Regions from separate parts of the Pectobacterium sp. 1950-15 genome, predicted to be linked through region 1. Evidence: predicted binding sites of a transcription regulator. Region 1 holds the regulator's gene; each other region holds the start of a gene.
The links. Region 1 encodes PhoB, which activates phosphate uptake and scavenging genes when phosphate is short. Its sites were predicted from a motif close to CTGTCATAAAACTGNCNNAT; they were not measured.

Region 2: the regulator PhoB is predicted to act here: its motif matches at 2,509-2,528, upstream of pitA (inorganic phosphate transporter PitA).
Region 3: the regulator PhoB is predicted to act here: its motif matches at 2,795-2,814, upstream of pstS (phosphate ABC transporter substrate-binding protein PstS).
Region 4: the regulator PhoB is predicted to act here: its motif matches at 1,821-1,840, upstream of WCT94_RS01105 (esterase-like activity of phytase family protein).

What each region holds. Positions count from the first base shown of each region.
Region 1 is NZ_JBBBQR010000001.1:37,660-42,655, reverse strand. It holds gene WCT94_RS00200 (AAA family ATPase) at 1-1,036, opposite strand, end outside; gene sbcD (exonuclease subunit SbcD) at 1,033-2,271, opposite strand; gene phoB (phosphate response regulator transcription factor PhoB) at 2,543-3,232, shown strand; gene phoR (phosphate regulon sensor histidine kinase PhoR) at 3,260-4,582, shown strand; gene WCT94_RS00180 (PstS family phosphate ABC transporter substrate-binding protein) at 4,598-4,996, shown strand, end outside.
Region 2 is NZ_JBBBQR010000009.1:178,976-183,971, forward strand. It holds gene uspB (universal stress protein UspB) at 397-732, shown strand; gene pitA (inorganic phosphate transporter PitA) at 932-2,437, opposite strand; gene WCT94_RS12440 (NAD(P)/FAD-dependent oxidoreductase) at 2,714-3,913, shown strand; gene WCT94_RS12445 (EAL domain-containing protein) at 4,009-4,996, shown strand, end outside.
Region 3 is NZ_JBBBQR010000013.1:96,982-101,977, reverse strand. It holds gene glmS (glutamine--fructose-6-phosphate transaminase (isomerizing)) at 1-1,128, shown strand, start outside; gene WCT94_RS15250 (DUF4026 domain-containing protein) at 1,297-2,724, shown strand; gene pstS (phosphate ABC transporter substrate-binding protein PstS) at 2,936-3,976, shown strand; gene pstC (phosphate ABC transporter permease PstC) at 4,148-4,996, shown strand, end outside.
Region 4 is NZ_JBBBQR010000001.1:248,098-253,093, forward strand. It holds gene azuC (stress response protein AzuC) at 95-181, opposite strand; gene WCT94_RS01100 (multidrug efflux MFS transporter) at 566-1,759, shown strand; gene WCT94_RS01105 (esterase-like activity of phytase family protein) at 1,901-3,274, shown strand; gene WCT94_RS01110 (LamG-like jellyroll fold domain-containing protein) at 3,792-4,996, shown strand, end outside.

The DNA of each region.
Region 1 (4,996 bases):
GCTTATGCTGATTAACGTCTTGCTCGGCCTTGTCTTCCTGCTGGCGTAGCGTTGCCAGGGTCGCTTGCTCGGCGGTTTGCTTCGCGGTCAATTGTTGAATGTGCTGGGCGAGCGTAAAAGACTCTTGTCGACAACGCTCTCGCTCCTGATGTAGCGGCCTCAGTTTTTCTGCGGGTTCGCTGTGAGTTAACCTGTCGAGCTGCGGTTTAGCCTGCTGAATGGCGGATTCGGCGCTCGCGTGTTGCGCCTGCGTATTGGTCAGCTGTGTTTGCCGCTGCGTCAGTTGCTCAAACCAGCGCAGCGTAGTCAGTGCTTGCTCACGTTCGATGTTGCCCCGTTGCTCCTGCTGGATCAGCTCGGCAAGCTGTTCTGCCACCTGCTGACGCTGTTCATCGGTCAATAGCTGAATGCCGGATGCACGCGCCTGTAGCGTATTCAAGGCGACATTTGCCTGCTTGTGCTTGTCATAGACGCGCTCAGATATCAGACCATAGATATCTGTGCCGGTCAGCTCTTCCAGTAGCTCCGCGCGGTCATCTGCTTTCGCATTGAGGAAAGCGGCAAACTGGCCTTGTGACAGCATCATGGATCGCGTGAAGCGGCCGAAATCCAGCCCGGTGAGCTGCGTGATCATCTCTTTCTTATCATTGAGCTTTTCACACAGAATTTTGCCGTCTTCAATGAGCGCAAGTTCGGCCTTGGGAGACTGCAAATTGCCGTCAGGGGCATTTCTTGCCCGACGCTGGCTCCAGAAAGCGCGGTATCCCACGCCTTTCACCTCGAATTCGACCTCGGCAAGGCACTCTGCGGTATTACGCGTCATCAGGTCATTCTGGCTGGCGGAAAGCAGGCCAAGTCGTGGTGTTTCGTGGTACAGCGCCAGACAGATGGCATCCAGCAGCGTGGTTTTTCCCGCGCCAGTGGGGCCGGTAATGGCAAATAAGCCGTTGCTGGAAAAGGGCTCCTGCGTGAAGTCGATCTTCCATTCGCCTTTCAGCGCGTTGAGGTTCTTTAAGCGCAGACTGAGAATTTTCATTTGGCTGGCTCGCTATTTTCCAGTTCATCAATAACCTGATTAAACAGCGTACGGACACGCTGCTGGCGACTCTCTTCCATGTCTGTCTCCGTTGCCAGACGACGTTCAAAAACGTCATACACGCTGAGCTCGTTGAGCGTTTCCTTGTCCTGCTGCGTCATTGCCTGCAGGCTCTGTTCACGCGTGCGGCGCAGCAGCAGCACCTCAACGGGCAGGTTCTCGGTCATTGCCTGAATGCGCTTCTGCATGTCGCTGAGATAATCCTGTGTGCTGATTTCGATATCCAGCCACACAGGCTTGTCACCCTGATAGTGCTGGAACGCGGACAGCTGTCGTTCAATGTCACTCAGACTGCCTTTAATCAGCTGCATCGGTTGGGTGACGGGGATGGGCAACGTATCTATCTGCGGGGGAATGGGCGGCGACGCGTCGGGTGTAAAACTGACCAGACAAACGGATTTCTCACTGTTGAGTTCGTCAAAACTTAGCGGAATAGGCGAACCGCTGTAGCGAATGTGCTCGCTTTGGGTCACGCGCTGCGGACGGTGAATATGGCCGAGCGCAATATAATCTGCAGGGGGAAAAGCCTGAGCCGGGAAAGCATCGAGCGTACCAATATAGATATCGCGCACGGATTCGGAGGCGGTGGCGCCAATTGTCGTCAGGTGGCCGGTTGCAATAATGGGTAGCGGCAGGCCAAGTTCATCGCGCTTTTGGCAAGCCAGTTGGTAACACTGCTGGTAGTGCGCGGTAATCGCTTCCTGCAGTGCCAGCTGTTTTTCATCTCCAGATTGCCCGGCTTTGCTGGTTAATACATCGCGCGGGCGTAAAAAAGGAATGGCGCAGAGCAGTGCACCGGGCTGCTGCTGACGATTTTCCAACAGGAGCACCTGCTGGGCGGGATCGTCGCTGGCGCAGGCAATCACGCGCGTGTTCAGGCAGGCCAGCAAATCGCGGGATTCGTTTAACATCGCGACGGAATCATGGTTTCCGCCGAGAACGATGAGCTGGCAGCCGGTACGCTGTAGTGCTACCACGAAGCTATAATACATTTCCCGGGCATAGCTGGGGGGCGAGCCGTTATCAAAAATATCGCCTGCGACGATAATGGCATCGACCTGATGCTGCTCCACCTGAGCGATGAGCCAGTGAAGAAAAGCCTGATGTTCAGCGGCGCGGCTTTTGGTATAAAAATATTGTCCTAAATGCCAATCGGCGGTGTGGATAATGCGCATCGTGCTCTCTCGATATTCATGCCGCGTGGCGGTGGATGACGTTGTCATTATAGGGAAGGGTGTGTTGTCATCGTAATGCCATGATTATATATAGCAGGGATGACGGCTGTCGCGCCGGAATCCGGAGTTTGGAAAGCGGCTCGAAAAATCGGGTGTATGCGTTGTAACATCGCGCGGAGAGGGCCGTGTGTTTTTCATAAATCTGTCATAAAACTGACGCATAATGCCTTTCGCTTGCTAACAGCGACGATGATTAACGACAGGATTAACAATGGCAAAACGCATATTAGTCGTGGAAGATGAAGCACCAATTCGTGAAATGGTCTGCTTTGTACTGGAACAAAATGGTTATCAGCCAGTTGAAGCCGAAGATTATGACAGCGCGGTCACGCAACTGTCGGAGCCGTTCCCAGAACTGGTGTTATTGGACTGGATGCTGCCAGGAGGTTCGGGCCTGCAATTCATCAAGCATATGAAGCGCGAGGCGCTGACGCGTGATATTCCGGTGATGATGTTGACCGCACGCGGTGAAGAAGAAGACCGCGTACGCGGCCTTGAAGTGGGTGCGGATGATTACATTACCAAGCCGTTTTCACCTAAAGAATTAGTGGCGCGTATCAAAGCCGTGATGCGCCGTATTTCACCGATGGCGGTGGAAGAAGTCATTGAAATGCGTGGCCTGAGCCTCGATCCTTCCTCACATCGCGTGACGACCGAAGAGCACGCGTTGGATATGGGGCCGACGGAATTTAAGCTACTGCATTTCTTTATGACGCATCCTGAACGCGTTTATAGCCGGGAACAGTTGCTGAATCACGTTTGGGGCACTAACGTTTATGTTGAGGATCGTACTGTCGACGTTCATATTCGTCGCCTGCGTAAAGCACTGGAAACCAGCGGACATGACAAAATGGTGCAAACCGTTCGGGGAACGGGCTACCGTTTTTCAACGCGTTACTGAGGTGATCGTAACCGGAGACACATTAACGTGCTAGAACGCTTATCCTGGAAAAGGCTGGCATTGGAGCTGGCTTTTTTTTGTTTGCCCGCGTTGCTGCTGGGGCTGATTTTTGGTTATCTGCCCTGGTTTCTGCTGGTCGCCGTCTTAGGCTTACTGTGCTGGAATTTTTATAACCAGCTGAAACTCTCTTATTGGCTGTGGGTTGATCGCAGCATGACGCCACCGCCCGGTCGCTGGAGCTGGGAGCCGCTGTTTTACGGGCTTTACCAGATGCAACTGCGTAACCGACGCCGACGCCGTGAACTGGCACTTCTGATCAAACGGTTTCGTAGTGGGGCCGAATCCTTGCCGGATGCTGTAGTGATCACCACCGAAGAAGGAACCATCTTCTGGTGTAATCATCTGGCGCAGCACTTGCTCAATTTCCGCTGGCCGGAGGATAACGGTCAGAATATCCTCAACTTATTACGTTACCCCGAATTCACGAATTACATGAAAGGGCAAGATTTTAGCCGTCCTCTCACGTTGCAGTTGAATAATTCTCACCATGTTGAATTCCGCGTGATGCCTTATTCCGAAGGGCAACTATTGATGGTCGTGCGTGATATTACGCAGATGCACCAGCTCGAAGGTGCCAGACGTAACTTCTTTGCCAATGTGAGCCATGAGCTGCGTACGCCGCTGACGGTGTTGCAGGGCTATCTGGAAATGATGCAGGAAGAAACGTTGGATGCGGCGCTGCGCGGAAAAGCGCTGAATACCATGCAGGAACAGACCCGGCGCATGGACGGGTTGGTCAAGCAACTGCTGACTTTGTCCCGCATTGAAGCGGCGACGGCGATCGATTTGAATGAAAAAGTCGATATTCCATTGATGCTGCGTGTGTTGCAGCGTGAAGCGCAGACCCTGAGCCAGGGGCGTCATGAGATCGTCTTTCGTGTGAACGAAAATCTCTGCGTGTTTGGTAATGAAGAACAGCTGCGCAGCGCGGTATCCAATCTGGTGTACAACGCGGTCAACCATACGCCAGCGGGAACGCGTATCGAAGTCTGCTGGCAGAAGATCCCTCAGGGGGCGCAATTTCAGGTCAGCGATAACGGGCCGGGCATTGCGGCCGAGCATTTGCCGCGTCTGACGGAGCGCTTTTATCGGGTCGATAAGGCACGTTCACGCCAGACGGGCGGCAGTGGCCTGGGGCTGGCGATCGTTAAGCATGCGCTGAGCCATCATGATTCCCGTCTGGAAATCATGAGTGAGGATGGTCTGGGCTCGCGTTTTGTCTTTACGTTGCCGAATCGGTTGATTGTCCCTGCCTCTCTGGCTGAAAATACGGTGAAACCTTCGGCCTGACGGAAAACGCTACCCATGACATCCGCCACTCGTATTGCGGGCGCTTTTTTACTGCTGTTCAGCGCGTTTTGCGCTGCGCAGCCTCGCCAGATGTTGGCAGGCAACCTCTCCAGCGCGGGGTCGGATACGCTGGCTAACCTGATGGCTTTTTGGGCGGCGGATTTCAGCCAGCACTACCCGAACGTGAATTTACAGATTCAGGCCGCCGGGTCATCCTCTGCGCCGACGTCTCTGGCATCGGGTGCCGCGCAGCTTGGGCCGATGAGCAGGGCGATGAAGGCCAGCGAAATAGAAGCGTTCGCCCAGCACTACGGCTATCCGCCGCTGGCGGTGCCGGTCGCGATGGATGCGCTGGTCGTGCTGGTCAATCAGGATAACCCGCTGCCCGGGCTGAACTTGTCGCAGTTGGACGCC
Region 2 (4,996 bases), on a different contig from region 1:
TAGTAGAAACCGCTCCTTTTCACAGTTAAATCGCGCAGCTTCTCCTTTCAGAAAGGGCATTATCTCGCCGAAAATCGTCCTTCATGCCGATTGCGCCTGCCCCTCTGGCACAAAAGAACATTCTTCTTCTACACTACAAGTAGGGGGCGGTGCGCCTGTCCGCCGCCCTCTGGGATGAAAAACGAGAACGGGGCTAGCCGTGATGCTGTTGGCTATCCAAAATGACAATAAAATCGTGCGTAAGCACGTGGCATAACTATTCGTCGTCGAAAAACATCGCAGAAAAATGTCGTAGATAAGCGTCGCTGGTCATCGTAACGCTTGTCATCGGTCACAGGTGGGCAACGGGAATGTGTGGCCATCGAATCTGACGAATAGAACGACCGGGAGGGAAGCATGATTAGTACATTTGCGCTTTTCTGGGCTTTATGTATCGTCTGCATCATTAATATGGCGAGGTACTACTCTTCATTGCGCGTGTTACTGCTGGTTTTGCGTGACTGTGACCCGCTGCTTTACCAATATGTTGACGGAGGGGGATTCTTTACCTCGCACGGCCAGCCAAGCAAGCAAATCAGGCTGGTAGGCTATATCTACGCACAACGCTATCTTGATCATCACGACCCTGAGTTTATTCGCCGCTGCGAGCGGGTGCGGGGACAATTCCTGCTCACGACCGCCCTGTGTGGCCTCATTGTCATCAGCCTGATTGCCATGATGATATGGTATTAAAACATCGTACTTATATAATTATTGGTACTTACACTCTCTGGTATTAACACCATGAACGTCGATAAAAAGTAAAAAGGCGATTCCCCACAGAATCGCCTTTTTTTATGACGAACATCCTTGTCCGTCCCCCCTACGGGCCGCCGCAAGCGGCGTTGAAAAACGTTCCCTACGTTTTTTTATGCGTGATGAATGACCGCAGTTAGATCAGCTTCAACGCCAGCCAGTACAGCGTACCGGACATCAGCATTGAGATTGGCAGCGTCAACACCCAGGCCAGCAGAATGCTTCTTATCGTTTTGCCCTGTACGCCACCACCGTCAGCAATCATCGTCCCGGCAACCGCCGAGGACAATACGTGCGTAGTGGAAACCGGCATACCGGTGTAGCTGGCAACGCCAATCGACAGAGCCGCCGTCACCTGCGCCGAAACGCCCTGTGCGTAGGTCATGCCTTTCTTACCAATCTTCTCACCGATGGTCACAGCCACGCGTTTCCAACCCACCATCGTGCCCAGAGACAGCGCCAATGCGACAGCGACGATAATCCAGAGAGGCGCATACTCAACCGTCTGCAGCATGTCTTTACGCAGGTTGCTCAGGTAGCGTGTATCTTCACCCGACGTTTCTGGCAGCTTGATCACCCGATCCATCGTATCCGAGATACACATCAGCAAGCGACGCACTCTGCTACGATCTTCAGGACTCAACTGGTCGTAACTTTTCAGGTTATTCAGCAGGCCCTGTGTACGTTCAATCGCAATCATCACGCGTGAACTGTCACAGTGAAACTCTTTCTGGCCGTTGCCGGGAATCGTGTTTTCCGGCGCAGGAATCACAGGCGGAGACAGATCGATAACGTGCGTCAACGCGTCGCCGTGCTGCTTGTAATATTCCTGCAAATTGACAACAGCATCGCGGGTACGACTGATGTCATAGCCAGAGGCGTTCATGTTGACAATGAACCCGGCTGGCGCGACGCCAATCAGCACCAGCATAATCAAGCCGATACCTTTCTGACCGTCGTTTGCCCCGTGAGAGAAGCTCACCCCAATCGCCGATAGAATCAGCGCGGTACGCGTCCAGAATGGCGGCTTACGTTTGCCGTCCTGCTTTTCGCGATCGACAGGCGTCAGGTGCACACGTTTACGCTTTTTACTGTTGTTCCAGAACCGACGCAGCACCAGCAGCATCAGGCCCGCAACCACCATCCCCACAATCGGCGATAGCAACAGCGACAGGAAAATGCTGATCATTTTTGGCACGTTCAACGCATCCACGACGGAGGTATTCGTCAGCAGCGCGTTAGTCAAACCAATACCGATAATAGAACCGATCAGCGTGTGAGAACTGGAGGCAGGAATACCGAAATACCAGGTACCCAGATTCCAGATAATGGCGGCCAGCAGCATGGAAAACACCATTGCCAAGCCGTGCGCCGAACTCACGTTCAGCAGTAAATCCGTGGGGAGAAGGTGAACAATCGCATAGGCTACGCTCAGGCCGCCCAGCAATACACCAAAGAAGTTAAAGATACCCGCCATAACAACGGCAAACTCTGCGCGCATAGCGCGGGTATAAATAACAGTGGCAACGGCATTCGCAGTATCGTGAAAACCGTTAATGGCTTCATACATGAGTACAAACAACAAAGCCAATATCAACATCAGGCCGGTGTAGTAATCCAGTCCGGCAAATAAATGTAGCATAAACGTTAGGCCATTTAGTGGTCATGAACGCGGCGCATTATCGGCGACAAGCAGGGGTCGGGAAAAGCAAAATATGACATTTTTTTGACTTAATATGTGATGGGGATCGACGGAAAAATCACTTAATCAATAAAAATCAAATAATTATATATTTTTACTAAAATACGCAAATTGTTACGCTGGTATCGAACAAAAACCAACACTACAATTTGCCGCCCCGCAGCTTATGCCTGCGGCCATCCAAGAAGATCGATTCACTCATCGGAGAAATGCATTGTGGAACAGTTTGACGCTGTCATCATCGGTGCCGGTGCAGCAGGCATGTTTTGTGCAGCACAGGCAGGACAACGCGGACTGCGTGTGCTACTGCTCGATAACGGCAAGAAGGCTGGCCGGAAAATATTGATGTCCGGCGGCGGTCGCTGCAACTTTACCAATATGTATGCAGAACCGGCGGCGTACCTGTCCCACAATCCTCACTTTTGCAAATCGGCACTGGCGCGTTATACCCAATGGGATTTCATCAGTCTGGTCAACAGCCACCGCATCGCTTACCACGAGAAAACGCTCGGTCAGCTATTCTGCGATGATTCCGCACAGCAAATCGTGGACATGCTGGTAACTGAGTGTGAACGGGCTAACGTCACTCTCCGTCTGCGCAGTGAAGTCACCTCGGTAGAGAAATCAGACGATCGGTTCACCATCCAGCTAAACAACGGTACATCATTCCAGAGCGCATCGCTGGTCGTTGCCAGCGGCGGCCTGTCGATGCCTGGTCTGGGCGCGACACCGCTCGGTTACCAACTCGCTGCACAGTTCGGGATCAACGTGCTCCCCACTCGCGCCGCGCTGGTACCCTTTACGCTGCACAAGCCGCTGCTCGAACAGCTGCAAACGCTCTCCGGCGTTTCTGTGCCTACCGTCGTCACCGCAGAAAACGGCGTGACGTTCCGTGAAAATATCCTGTTTACGCACCGTGGGCTTTCTGGCCCGGCTATTTTGCAGATCTCCAGCTACTGGCAAGCGGGTGAATTCGTCACCATCAATCTGCTGCCCGACCGCGATCTCACCCAGCTCATTAATGACGAACGCACCGCTCACCCAAACCAAAGTCTGAAAAACACGCTGGCGCAGTGGCTGCCTAAACGACTGGTTGAATGTCTGCAAGCGTTAGGACAGCTGCCGGACGTCACACTGAAACAGCTCAACAGCGCACAGCAAACGCAGATGGAACAGAGCCTGCAACAGTGGCGCGTACAGCCAAACGGCACGGAAGGCTATCGCACGGCCGAAGTGACCATCGGCGGCGTTGACACCCGCGCGCTGTCCTCCAAAACCCTGGAAGCCAACGCGGTACCGGGGCTGTATTTCATCGGCGAAGTGGTCGATGTGACCGGCTGGCTCGGCGGCTATAACTTCCAATGGGCATGGAGCTCAGCATGGGCATGCGCGCAGGCGCTGCCTTTTAGTAAATAGGCACTATAATAACCATTCAGCGATCTCCTTTAATGCATCGACACGGAGAAAAGGACGTCTCTATATAGGCCTCTGCTGCCAGAAAGGAGATGTGGATGAGCCCCAGACGTAGTAAACATAACATCAATCTATTACAGCTACTGATTGCAGGCATGTTGCCGCTGCTGCTTGGATTGCTGTTCACTTTTGTTGAATCCAGATTAATGGTAAAGCGTGATTTGGAATCCACTGCGCAAATCGCGATGAATCATGCCGAGAATATTTCGACACAGGCATGGAATATGGTGGATCGCCTCCAGCGCTTTCATGGCCAGCCCTGCGACGTCATCGGCGATGAGTTGCGACGTCTTGGTTCCGTCTTTTCTTACTTTCGTGCTATCGGCGTTATCCATAATACCAACGTCTATTGCTCTTCAACGTTCGGCAACACGGTGACGCCAATAAGTCGCATCATTCAACAGCCGTTGCCAGAGAGCTATTCTGAACGCTGGAGCCTGTCAATTGCAGGCTCCGACAACGTGAAAGAACGCCCGGCGCTGATCTTCGTCCAGATGCCTCTTACGGGTTACGGCGCTTACGCCATGGTCGATGCGCAGAATCTGATCGACCTCATGATTGCGATAAGCAAAATTCGCGGCTACCAGCTTATCCTGCAAATGGATAACGGCCACCCGCTTCAAACTGGCCCGGCGATTACGCCCCGCACCGGCCTATTTTCTACCTCTGCGCTTGAAATCAAATCGAATCGCTTCCCGATTACCCTCAATGTCACTGCCCCCGCTTCTCAAGAAATAACCAACTGGAAGCAGGCATTCTTCACGTTTCTGCCACTGGCGATTATTCTCTCTCTGCTTTTCACTACGGCGATGTGGTACTGGCAAAAACGTAAATTATTATTCCGTGACGAAATCCGTAAGGGCATCGCTAACGGCGAGTTTTCCGTCTATTACCAGCCCATCTATGATGCAGAAGCGCGAACCTGCACCGGCGTTGAGACATTGCTGCGTTGGCGACGCAGCAACGGGAAGTGGATCAGGCCCGATATATTTATCTCTGCCGCCGAAGCAGAAAGTATGATTATTC
Region 3 (4,996 bases), on a different contig from region 1:
ATCGAATCAAAAGTGAATTACGATGCCGGTGACAAAGGCGCGTATCGTCACTACATGCAGAAAGAGATCTACGAACAGCCGATGGCGATCAAGAACACCCTCGAAGGGCGTTTCAGTCACGGTGAAATTAATCTTTCTGAATTAGGCCCGAAAGCGGATGAACTGCTGGCGAAGGTTGAGCATGTTCAGATCATCGCCTGCGGGACGTCCTACAACTCCGGTATGGTTTCCCGCTACTGGTTTGAAGCGCTTGCGGGAATTCCGTGCGATGTAGAAATCGCCTCAGAATTCCGCTATCGCAAGCCTGCGGTGCGTAAGAATAGCTTGATGATTACCCTGTCTCAGTCCGGTGAAACGGCGGATACGCTGGCGGCGCTGCGTTTGTCCAAAGAACTGGGCTATCTGGGGTCTCTGGCTATCTGTAACGTTGCTGGTTCCTCGCTGGTGCGTGAATCCGATCTGGCGCTGATGACCAAAGCGGGCGTAGAGATTGGCGTGGCGTCGACCAAAGCCTTTACCACCCAGCTTACCGTTTTGCTGATGCTGGTGGCGCGCGTTGGCCGTTTGCGCGGTATGGATGCGCAGATTGAGCATGACATCGTTCATGGTTTGCAGGCGCTGCCTGCGCGTATTGAGCAGATGCTGTCTCAGGACAAGCTCATCGAGTCTCTGGCAGAAGGTTTCTCTGACAAGCACCATGCGCTGTTCCTTGGCCGTGGCGATCAGTATCCGATCGCAATGGAGGGCGCGCTGAAGCTGAAGGAGATCTCTTACATCCACGCGGAAGCCTATGCGGCAGGCGAGCTGAAGCATGGCCCGCTGGCGCTGATCGATGCGGACATGCCGGTTGTGGTGGTGGCGCCGAACAACGAACTGTTGGAGAAATTGAAATCCAACATCGAAGAAGTTCGGGCACGCGGTGGTGAACTGTATGTCTTCGCTGACGAAGATGCCGGTTTCACCAGCAGCGAGAATATGAAGATTATTCCACTGCCGCATATCGAAGAAGTGATTGCACCAATCTTCTATACGGTGCCGTTGCAGTTGCTGTCTTATCACGTCGCGCTGATTAAAGGCACCGATGTCGATCAGCCGCGTAACTTGGCGAAATCCGTTACGGTAGAATAATTTTAAAAAAACGAAGGTAAATAGCCTTGGCGCTACTTACCTTCGTTTATTTTTTTATATTACGGCTCGTTTTCTATTCCCCATTCTTTTTACGCTCACCTAACTCTCCTCATTAAAATTTATTCGGTATATTGGTTTACCCATATTGAATACTGACTCGTTCTTAATATGAATAACAAACAACAATACCTGGATATCGCCGAGGGAAAGGGCGAAAAAGCGCCTTCAACGATGGTGGCTTTTTCCTCACGAGAGATGAACTATCCGCTACTGGAAAGCCTGTTAGAGGCGCAGTCATTCTTTACCGAGGGTGAAATAAGCTATACCGAACAAGGGCAGGGCGGATTCTTTTATACCTGTCGTCATCAGGATAGAGAGCTGACCTTTTATCTTGAGGTATCGGAGCGCGATCCTGAGAATAAAATCACGCCGATACATTCAACTGACCCGATTTCGCCCGAGCTGCTGGCGCAGGCTAATGCGGCAACGCAGGAAGTGATGGTTGAGTGTCTTTTGGGGCCAAATCCGCTGGAAGACTACGTTCATCAGCTTCGTTTATTAAGTGTTGTGGTACCGGATTTGCTCTTGGGGATCGATCTTTCTGCCGCGGGTAACGTATTTACCCGCGAATGGCTGAATTTTCAGCTAGAGGATGATGTCCTGCCGGAAATTGAATCGCTGTATACCATTCATGCCGTGTACGACACCGAGAACGATCCACCAACGACATTCTGGTTTCACACGCATGGTCTGGCGCGATGCGGCCTGACGGAAGCGGAATTAGTCATTCCAGAGACGCTGAGTTCGTATTATGGCATCCCGGATTTATTCAGAAGCTTTGTTAATAATGCCATTCAAAATCAGCGAATTGCCTTTAATGAGCCGATTCTGTGTGGGCAAACGGACAGCGGCTATGAATATCTGGTGGCGTTGCCGTTTGAAGAAGGGCTACGGCATGTGAATCAATCCACGCCGATTGACCAACTACGGCCTCTGGAAGAGATGCGCTACGATCTGGAAGGGACGCCGGAAGGCGTGTTTCTGGGCGATCGCGCCGATCGAGATGATGTGCATCAGGAACCTTCCTGTATGCTGTTTCGTACCAACGAAGAAAACCCGGTACTGCAAACGTTCTTTAAAGGGTTTGATGAGCAGAATGCCATCATGTTCTGGCGTACGAATGCGGAGACGGCAGAAATGTCGCGTAAGGCGCAGCTGCGCTGGCGTTATTTCGTCAATATGTTTAAAAACTACCATGTGAGTGACGAACCGGCTAAGCAGGGATTTTTAGCTAAGCTACTAAAAAAATCACCTAAGCCTGTCGAAAGTGAATGGCGCTTTATGGTGAAATTTGGCATTCCTCATGGCGAAGAGGGAGAAGAGCGTGAGCACATGTGGTTTATACCTGAAAAAATCCACGACACTGTCGTCACGGGAACATTAATCAATCATCCGTTCTACGTTGAGGATATGCAGGAAGGTGGTGTGTATTCCGTTGATATATCACGGGTAACTGACTGGGCGATTTATTATCAGGGCGATAGCTATAAGCCTGATACGATTTACAAACTGCTTAGCCATAGCCAGACTCACTGACTTTGCTTCTTTACCAGTCAGAATGCGTGTTCTGGCTGGTTGTCCCTGGATTTTCCCGCTCACGGCCTCTTTGTCATAAAACTGTCATATTGCGTACATTTTACTGTCACCAAATTGTCCTATTTTTCCTCCTGCGAACTACACTCTGATTTGATAACTCTGATTGATAACGACTCCACGTCGACACGTCGATTATCCCACAGGAGGGATTATGAAACTGATGCGTACCACTCTTGCCAGTGTTGTTGCGGCAACCTTTTCTCTGACGGCATTCTCTGCTTTTGCTGCTGCTAACCTCACCGGTGCCGGTGCGACATTCCCTGCGCCTGTTTATGCCAAATGGGCTGACTCTTATCAAAAAGAAACCGGCAATAAAGTTAACTATCAAGGAATCGGTTCTTCTGGCGGTGTAAAACAGATTATCGCTAAAACGGTAGATTTCGGTGCTTCTGATGCGCCGCTGGCTGACGACAAATTAGCACAGGATGGTTTATTCCAGTTCCCTACCGTTATCGGTGGCGTGGTACTGGCAGTGAACGTTCCTGGTATCAAATCTGGCGAACTGACGCTGGATGGTAAAACACTGGGTGATATCTACCTGGGCAACATCAAAAAATGGAACGACCCAGCGATCACCAAACTGAACCCGAATGCCAAGCTGCCGGATCAGGATATCGCTGTTGTTCGTCGTGCTGACGGTTCTGGTACGTCTTTCGTGTTCACCAGCTATCTGGCGAAAGTGAATGCCGAGTGGAAAGAGAAAGTCGGTTCTGGCTCTACCGTGAACTGGCCAACCGGTCTGGGCGGTAAAGGCAACGATGGTATCGCGGCGTTCGTACAACGTCTGCCTGGTTCTATCGGTTACGTAGAATATGCGTATGCCAAGCAGAACAACCTGGCTTACACCAAACTGATTTCTGCTGATGGCAAGCCAGTTAGCCCGACTGAACAGAGCTTCAGCAACGCGGCTAAAGAGATCGACTGGAGCAAATCTTTTGCTCAGGATCTGACCAACCAGAAAGGCGCGGACGCGTGGCCAATCACTTCAACCACCTTCATCCTGGTTCACACCAAGCAGGATAAACCTGAGCAGGGCGCTGAAGTGTTGAAATTCTTCGACTGGGCGTTCAAGAAAGGCGGCGAGCAGGCTACTGCTCTGGATTACGCCACACTGCCAAAAGAAGTGGTTGAGCAAATCCGTGCTGCTTGGAAAACCCAGGTAAAAGACAGCAACGGTAAAGCGCTGTACTAATTATTGCATCAACAACGTATTGCATCGACAGCCGTCGTGTTGATAACCAGAGCGTGATGAGGTTGTCAGGTTCTGGGAAATACGTAGTGGAATAACAAGTCGTATCGGGGCGGAGAGGTAATCATAACCTCTCTGCCTTTCATATGTAGTTAAAAATGAGAAGAGAGACGTATGGCTGAGTACAAGCCAACTATCAAAGCCCCGGGAAAATATGGCGATATCCTCTTCAGCACGCTGGTAAAACTGGCGGCGCTGGTCACGCTACTGCTCTTGGGAGGCATCATTGTTTCCCTGATTGTGGCGTCTTGGCCTAGCATCGAGAAGTTCGGTTTTGCCTTCTTGTGGACGAAAGAGTGGGATGCGCCCGCAGAGCAGTTTGGTGCACTGGTGCCAATTTACGGTACCGTCGTGACCTCACTGATCGCACTGATTATTGCCATCCCGATTAGCTTCGGGATTGCGTTATTTCTCACCGAACTGGCACCCGCATGGTTGAAGCGCCCGCTTGGCGTGGCGATTGAATTGCTGGCGGCCATACCGAGTATTGTTTATGGCATGTGGGGGCTGTTCATTTTCGCTCCGCTATTTGCCGAATACTTCCAACAGCCGGTAGGCAACGTCCTGTCCGGCATTCCTATTGTTGGCGCACTGTTCTCCGGCCCGGCGTTCGGAATCGGTATTCTGGCCGCTGGCGTCATTCTTGCCATCATGATTATCCCGTACATTGCGGCGGTCATGCGTGATGTGTTTGAGCAAACGCCAGTCATGATGAAAGAGTCCGCCTACGGCATCGGCTGTACGACGTGGGAAGTGATCTGGCGCATTGTGCTGCCTTACACCAAAAACGGCGTGATCGGCGGGGTGATGTTGGGATTAGGGCGCGCCTTGGGGGAAACCATGGCGGTCACCTTTATCATTGGTAACACCTACCAGCTCGACAGCGCATCGCTCTATATGCCGGGCAACAGTATTACTTCTGCGTTGGCGAATGAATTTGCCGAAGCCGAATCGGGTCTGCAC
Region 4 (4,996 bases), 210 kb from region 1:
GGGGAACCGGCTCAGAACCACGTTACGTTGGTTCTCGGATCCCCATAAATACACAGGCCGCCATGATGGCGGCCTGTCTGCATAGCACAAATTCTTAGAACAGTGCGCCGGGCGGTACGTCTTTATAAGTATTCAGGTAAGCCGCCAGCATTTTTTTAAAGAAGTTACGCACTTTTTTCACCTTGGTTTTACTTAGCTCGTTATTCTAATGACGCGATGGGGTTGTTCTTGTCTTACTGGCAGTGACCTGCCTTATGGCGATGAATTGTACAACCCTTGTTGAGCAAAAGCTAATTTTTTGTGATGCGTGTCACACAATAAAATTCACCGATACTTTCCCTCTAGCCCACCTTCTCCCCACGCTGATTTTCTTTTGTTGCGAATCATTACCCTCAGTGACCAATACGCCGCAGGCTATGCTATGCTCATGATGAAAGACGAAATTTTAGTCACTGTCCGTTATTAATTGAGCGCTATTCACTGTCAGCTAGCACACTTTTCTTCACGCGCAGTCACCACGGTTTCGCCATTGGTTATTCGCTGATGAAGGCTCGTTCCGACCCCCATGGAAACCTGGAAACTTAACCTCTTCTCTGCCTGGCTGGGATGCTTTTTCACCGGGCTGGCCATGAGCCAGATATTACCCTTTCTGCCGCTGTACATTGAGCAGCTCGGCGTTCACTCGCACGAATCACTGAGCCTGTGGTCCGGCTTGATCTTCAGTTCGTCCTTTCTCGTCTCCGCTGCCGTTGCGCCACTGTGGGGAAGTCTCGCCGACCGTAAAGGTCGCAAGCTTATGCTGCTGCGCGCCGCGTTGGGCATGGCGATCGTGATGTCGTTGCAAGGGCTGGCAACCAACGTGTGGCACCTGTTTATCCTGCGCACGCTCATGGGGCTGACCTCCGGGTACATTCCCAATGCGATGGCGCTGATCGCTTCACAGGTTCCACGTGAAAAAAGCGGCTGGGCGCTAGGTATGCTCTCGACCGGGCAGATCGCCGGCGTCATTCTCGGCCCCTTATTTGGCGGCTTTATGGCCGACTACATCGGGCTACGCATCGTCTTTTTCATCACCGGCGCTATGCTGTTTACCAGCTTCCTGATTACGCTTTTCGCGATTAAAGAGAGCGTGGTTAAGGTCACCAAAGAGAATCGGCTCAGCGGGAAAGCCGTCTTTGCTTCCCTGCCGTATCCGGCGCTCATCATCTGTCTGTTCATTACGACAATGATGATCCAGATGGCGAACGGCTCCATCAGCCCCATCCTCACTCTATTCATCCGCGATCTGACTCCCGGCACGGACAACATTGCCTTTATCAGCGGCGTGATTGCCGCCATTCCCGGCGTGTCCGCCCTGCTATCCGCCCCGCGACTTGGCCGTTTAGGCGACCGGATCGGCGCACATCGCGTCCTGATCGCCGCACTGGCGATCAGCGTACTGCTGTTTCTGGTCATGGCGATGGTACAAAGTCCTACACAGCTCGGCATCCTGCGCTTTTTGCTGGGCTTTGCCGATGGCGCACTGATGCCAACCGTGCAGGCGCTGTTGGTTAAATACAGCAGCCAGCAGGTGACAGGCCGGATCTTCGGCTATAACCAGTCATTTATGTATCTGGGCAACGTAATGGGGCCGCTGGTCGGTTCCGGCGTGTCCGCCCTGATGGGCTTCCGCTGGGTGTTCATCGTCACCGCCGTTCTGGTGCTGTGCAACACGCTACAGCTCTTTTTCGCTTTCAGGAAACCTCACGGAAAGGGATAACGATCCGGCCAGCGACGGATATGCCGTGAAAACCATAGGCTTCATTGCAAAATGAAGCCTATGGTCACAAAACTGACATGACGATTATCTATGCTCCGACAATACGTCTGTCCAATCACCCCACATCAAAGAGCTAATCCCATGAAACACACGTTCTTAGCACTGCTGGTTGCCGGATTTTTGCCGTTCAGCGTTCAGGCCGCAGGAGAAAAAGTGACACGCTATGTCGTCACCTTCCCAGCCAGCGAACGTGTGGCGTATCAGGGCAAATTCGCCCAGAACTTCCCTAACGGCCTGCCTGTCGGCATTGGTTCCGGCCTCTATTTCACCGGCAAACAGGGTGACGACCTGATGTTCGTCACCGTCACCGATCGCGGCCCGAATGCCGATGCGCCGCTGGTCGGCGAGAAAGAAGCCAAGATCTTCGCCAGCCCTGATTACGCGCCGCTGATGATGGATATTCGGGTCAGCACAAAAGCCGCAGAGGCGATCAATCCACGCCCGTTGCACGATGCCGAGGGCAGTATCACCGGCCTGCCGCTACCTGCGGACGTTATCGGTACCACCAATGAAGTAGCGCTGAATGACGCACTGCAACCGCTCAGCACCAGCCAGCGCGGGCTGGACACTGAAGGAATTACGCCGGATGGCAACGGCGGTTTCTGGCTGTGTGACGAATACGGCCCGTTCCTGATCCACGTTGATGCCAGCGGAAAGATCCTGCAAAAATTCGGGCCGACGCCTGCGGGCAACGAACACTCGGTTGCCAGCGGCTTACCGAATATCATCAAGTGGCGTCAACCAAATCGGGGTTTTGAAGGCCTGACCCGCCTGCCAGACGGCACGATCGTCATGGCCGTGCAAAGCACGCTGGATATCGACGGCAAAAGCAAAAACAAAGCCCAGTTTACGCGTCTGGTGATGTTTAACCCGGAAACCAAGACCAGCCGCATGCTGGGCTACCCCATCAACATCGGCAGCTATAAGAAAGCGAAAGATGCCAAAATCGGCGACATCGTGGCGCTGGATAATCAGCGCATTCTGCTGGTCGAGCAGGGCGCGGATAAAGACAAACAGATGCAGAACCGCATCTATCTGGTCGATCTCAGCAAAGCGAGCGACCTGACGCCGTTCGATGCCGATGGCAAATCGCCAGAATTTGACGATCTCGCCCAGTTGGAAAAACGCGGCATTACGTTGGCGCACAAGCAGGAGCTGGTGGACTTGCGTAAGCTCGGCTGGCAGCAGGAGAAAGTTGAGGGGCTGGCGCTGGTCGATCAGCAAACGCTGGCCGTTATCAACGACAACGACTTTGGTCTGCAATCCACGCTGCAATCCCCGGTGAAAGCGAAAGACAAAGCGGACGATTATCAGGTTACTGCCGATGGTAAACTGACGCGGGACGGCAAAGCCGTCGAGACAACGCTAGCCATCAAACCGTTAGAGAAGCCAGAAGCCGATAATGAACTGTGGGTGATTCACCTGGCACAACCGCTGAAGTCGCATCTTCAATAAGAGCTTATTTTTAACAAGACAGTATTTAGTGCCTGCCTCACCCAAAAGCAGCACGAAAGACTAATCAATCCCAAAAAAAGCTAGGAATAACGTTTTATGCTCATTGATTTTTCATAAAAAAAATCAATGAGCTACTCTCGTCCAGCCCACAAATCAGTTCAAAAATCATCCAGCACGATTTCCCTCGACACATCAATAAAGAAAGCCTTACCTTCGGCATAAGATATGGCAATACAGCCAAAAAACACGAGCACAGAGCAACCATGGAATCTCACTGGCCTTTTTCTCGTGGCCTGATCATTGACAGGTTATGGAAAAATCGGCGCGGTGTTGATCATCGGCAAAATGATTGAATACATATAGACAGGGAAGTTAAGTCACCATGAAAAAAATATCACAACAGATGGACAACAATCATTCAAACACATCCACGGAGTCACACACAGACGTTGCAAGGCCAGAGTCGTTAACGCGTCGCCGCTTTTTGCAAGCTGGAGCAGGTGCGGCTTTCAGCGGCATGCTAGGTCAATTCAAAGGACGTTTCCTCACCCGAGCCATCGCCGCAGTCGCAACAGGCGCTATTGCCCCTTCAATTTATGCCGAGGAACGTACCTTCACCCATCCCGGCCTATTACATACCGAAGAGGATTTTTCCCGCATCCGAGATAACATTGCCAGAAAAGAGCAACCTTGGACAAATGCCTGGACCCCTTTCATACAGGATGGTTATTCACAGTTGGGAGCAACCCCCCGCGCAACCGATAATCTCGTACGCGGCGGAGAGGGGCAAAACTTCCCGATTTTATATATCGATGTGCAGCGTTCCTACCGTCTGGCGGTACGCTGGAAGATTACGCAGGATACGGCTTATGCCGATGAAGCCCTACGGTATCTCAACGCTTGGTCTGCTACTCTGAAAACCATCACGGGTAACGCAGACCGCTGGTTGGCGGCCGGTATCTATGGCTACCAATTCGCTAACGTCGCAGAGATTATGCGTACTTACTCCGGCTGGGCGCGCACCGATTTTGAGCGTTTCCAAAACATGATGCTGACGATTTTCTACCCGATGTCGCGTAATTTTTTGGACGTTCACAACGGTGCTGATATTACGAACTACTGGGCGAACTGGGATCAATGTGCGATTGCCAACATTTTGGCGATCGGTGTGCTATGTGACCGCCCTGACATCTATCAGGAAGCCATTGATTATTATAAATATGGTCAGGGTAATGGCGCAGGGATGTTAGCAGTAGCACATGTGCACCCAGGCTATTTGGGGCAATGGCAGGAAAGTGGTCGCGATCAGGGACACACAACGTTGGGTATGAGTCTGGGGGCCGCATTTTGCGAAATGGCCTGGAATCAGGGTGATGATATCTACGGCTATGCCAATAACCGCTTCCTCGCCGGTGCCGAATATGTGGCGAAATCCAACCTGACAGACGGAAGTGGTGCCTATTATTCAGTACCGTGGAAAAATTATCGTAATCGCCATGGCTTGATGGAAGGACTTGGCACCGTCAGCCAGGGAAATAACCGTCCGTGCTGGGAAACCATCTACAATCACTATGCTAAACGAAAGGGAATTGCGACCCCCTACGTTTATAAGTATGTACAGAAGATCACACCGGAGAATGGTGGCGGAGGGGATGGTACGGGCTACGGCACGTTATTGTACACTCGCGATCTGGCCGTCGAGAATTCAGCCCTTAAGCCTAC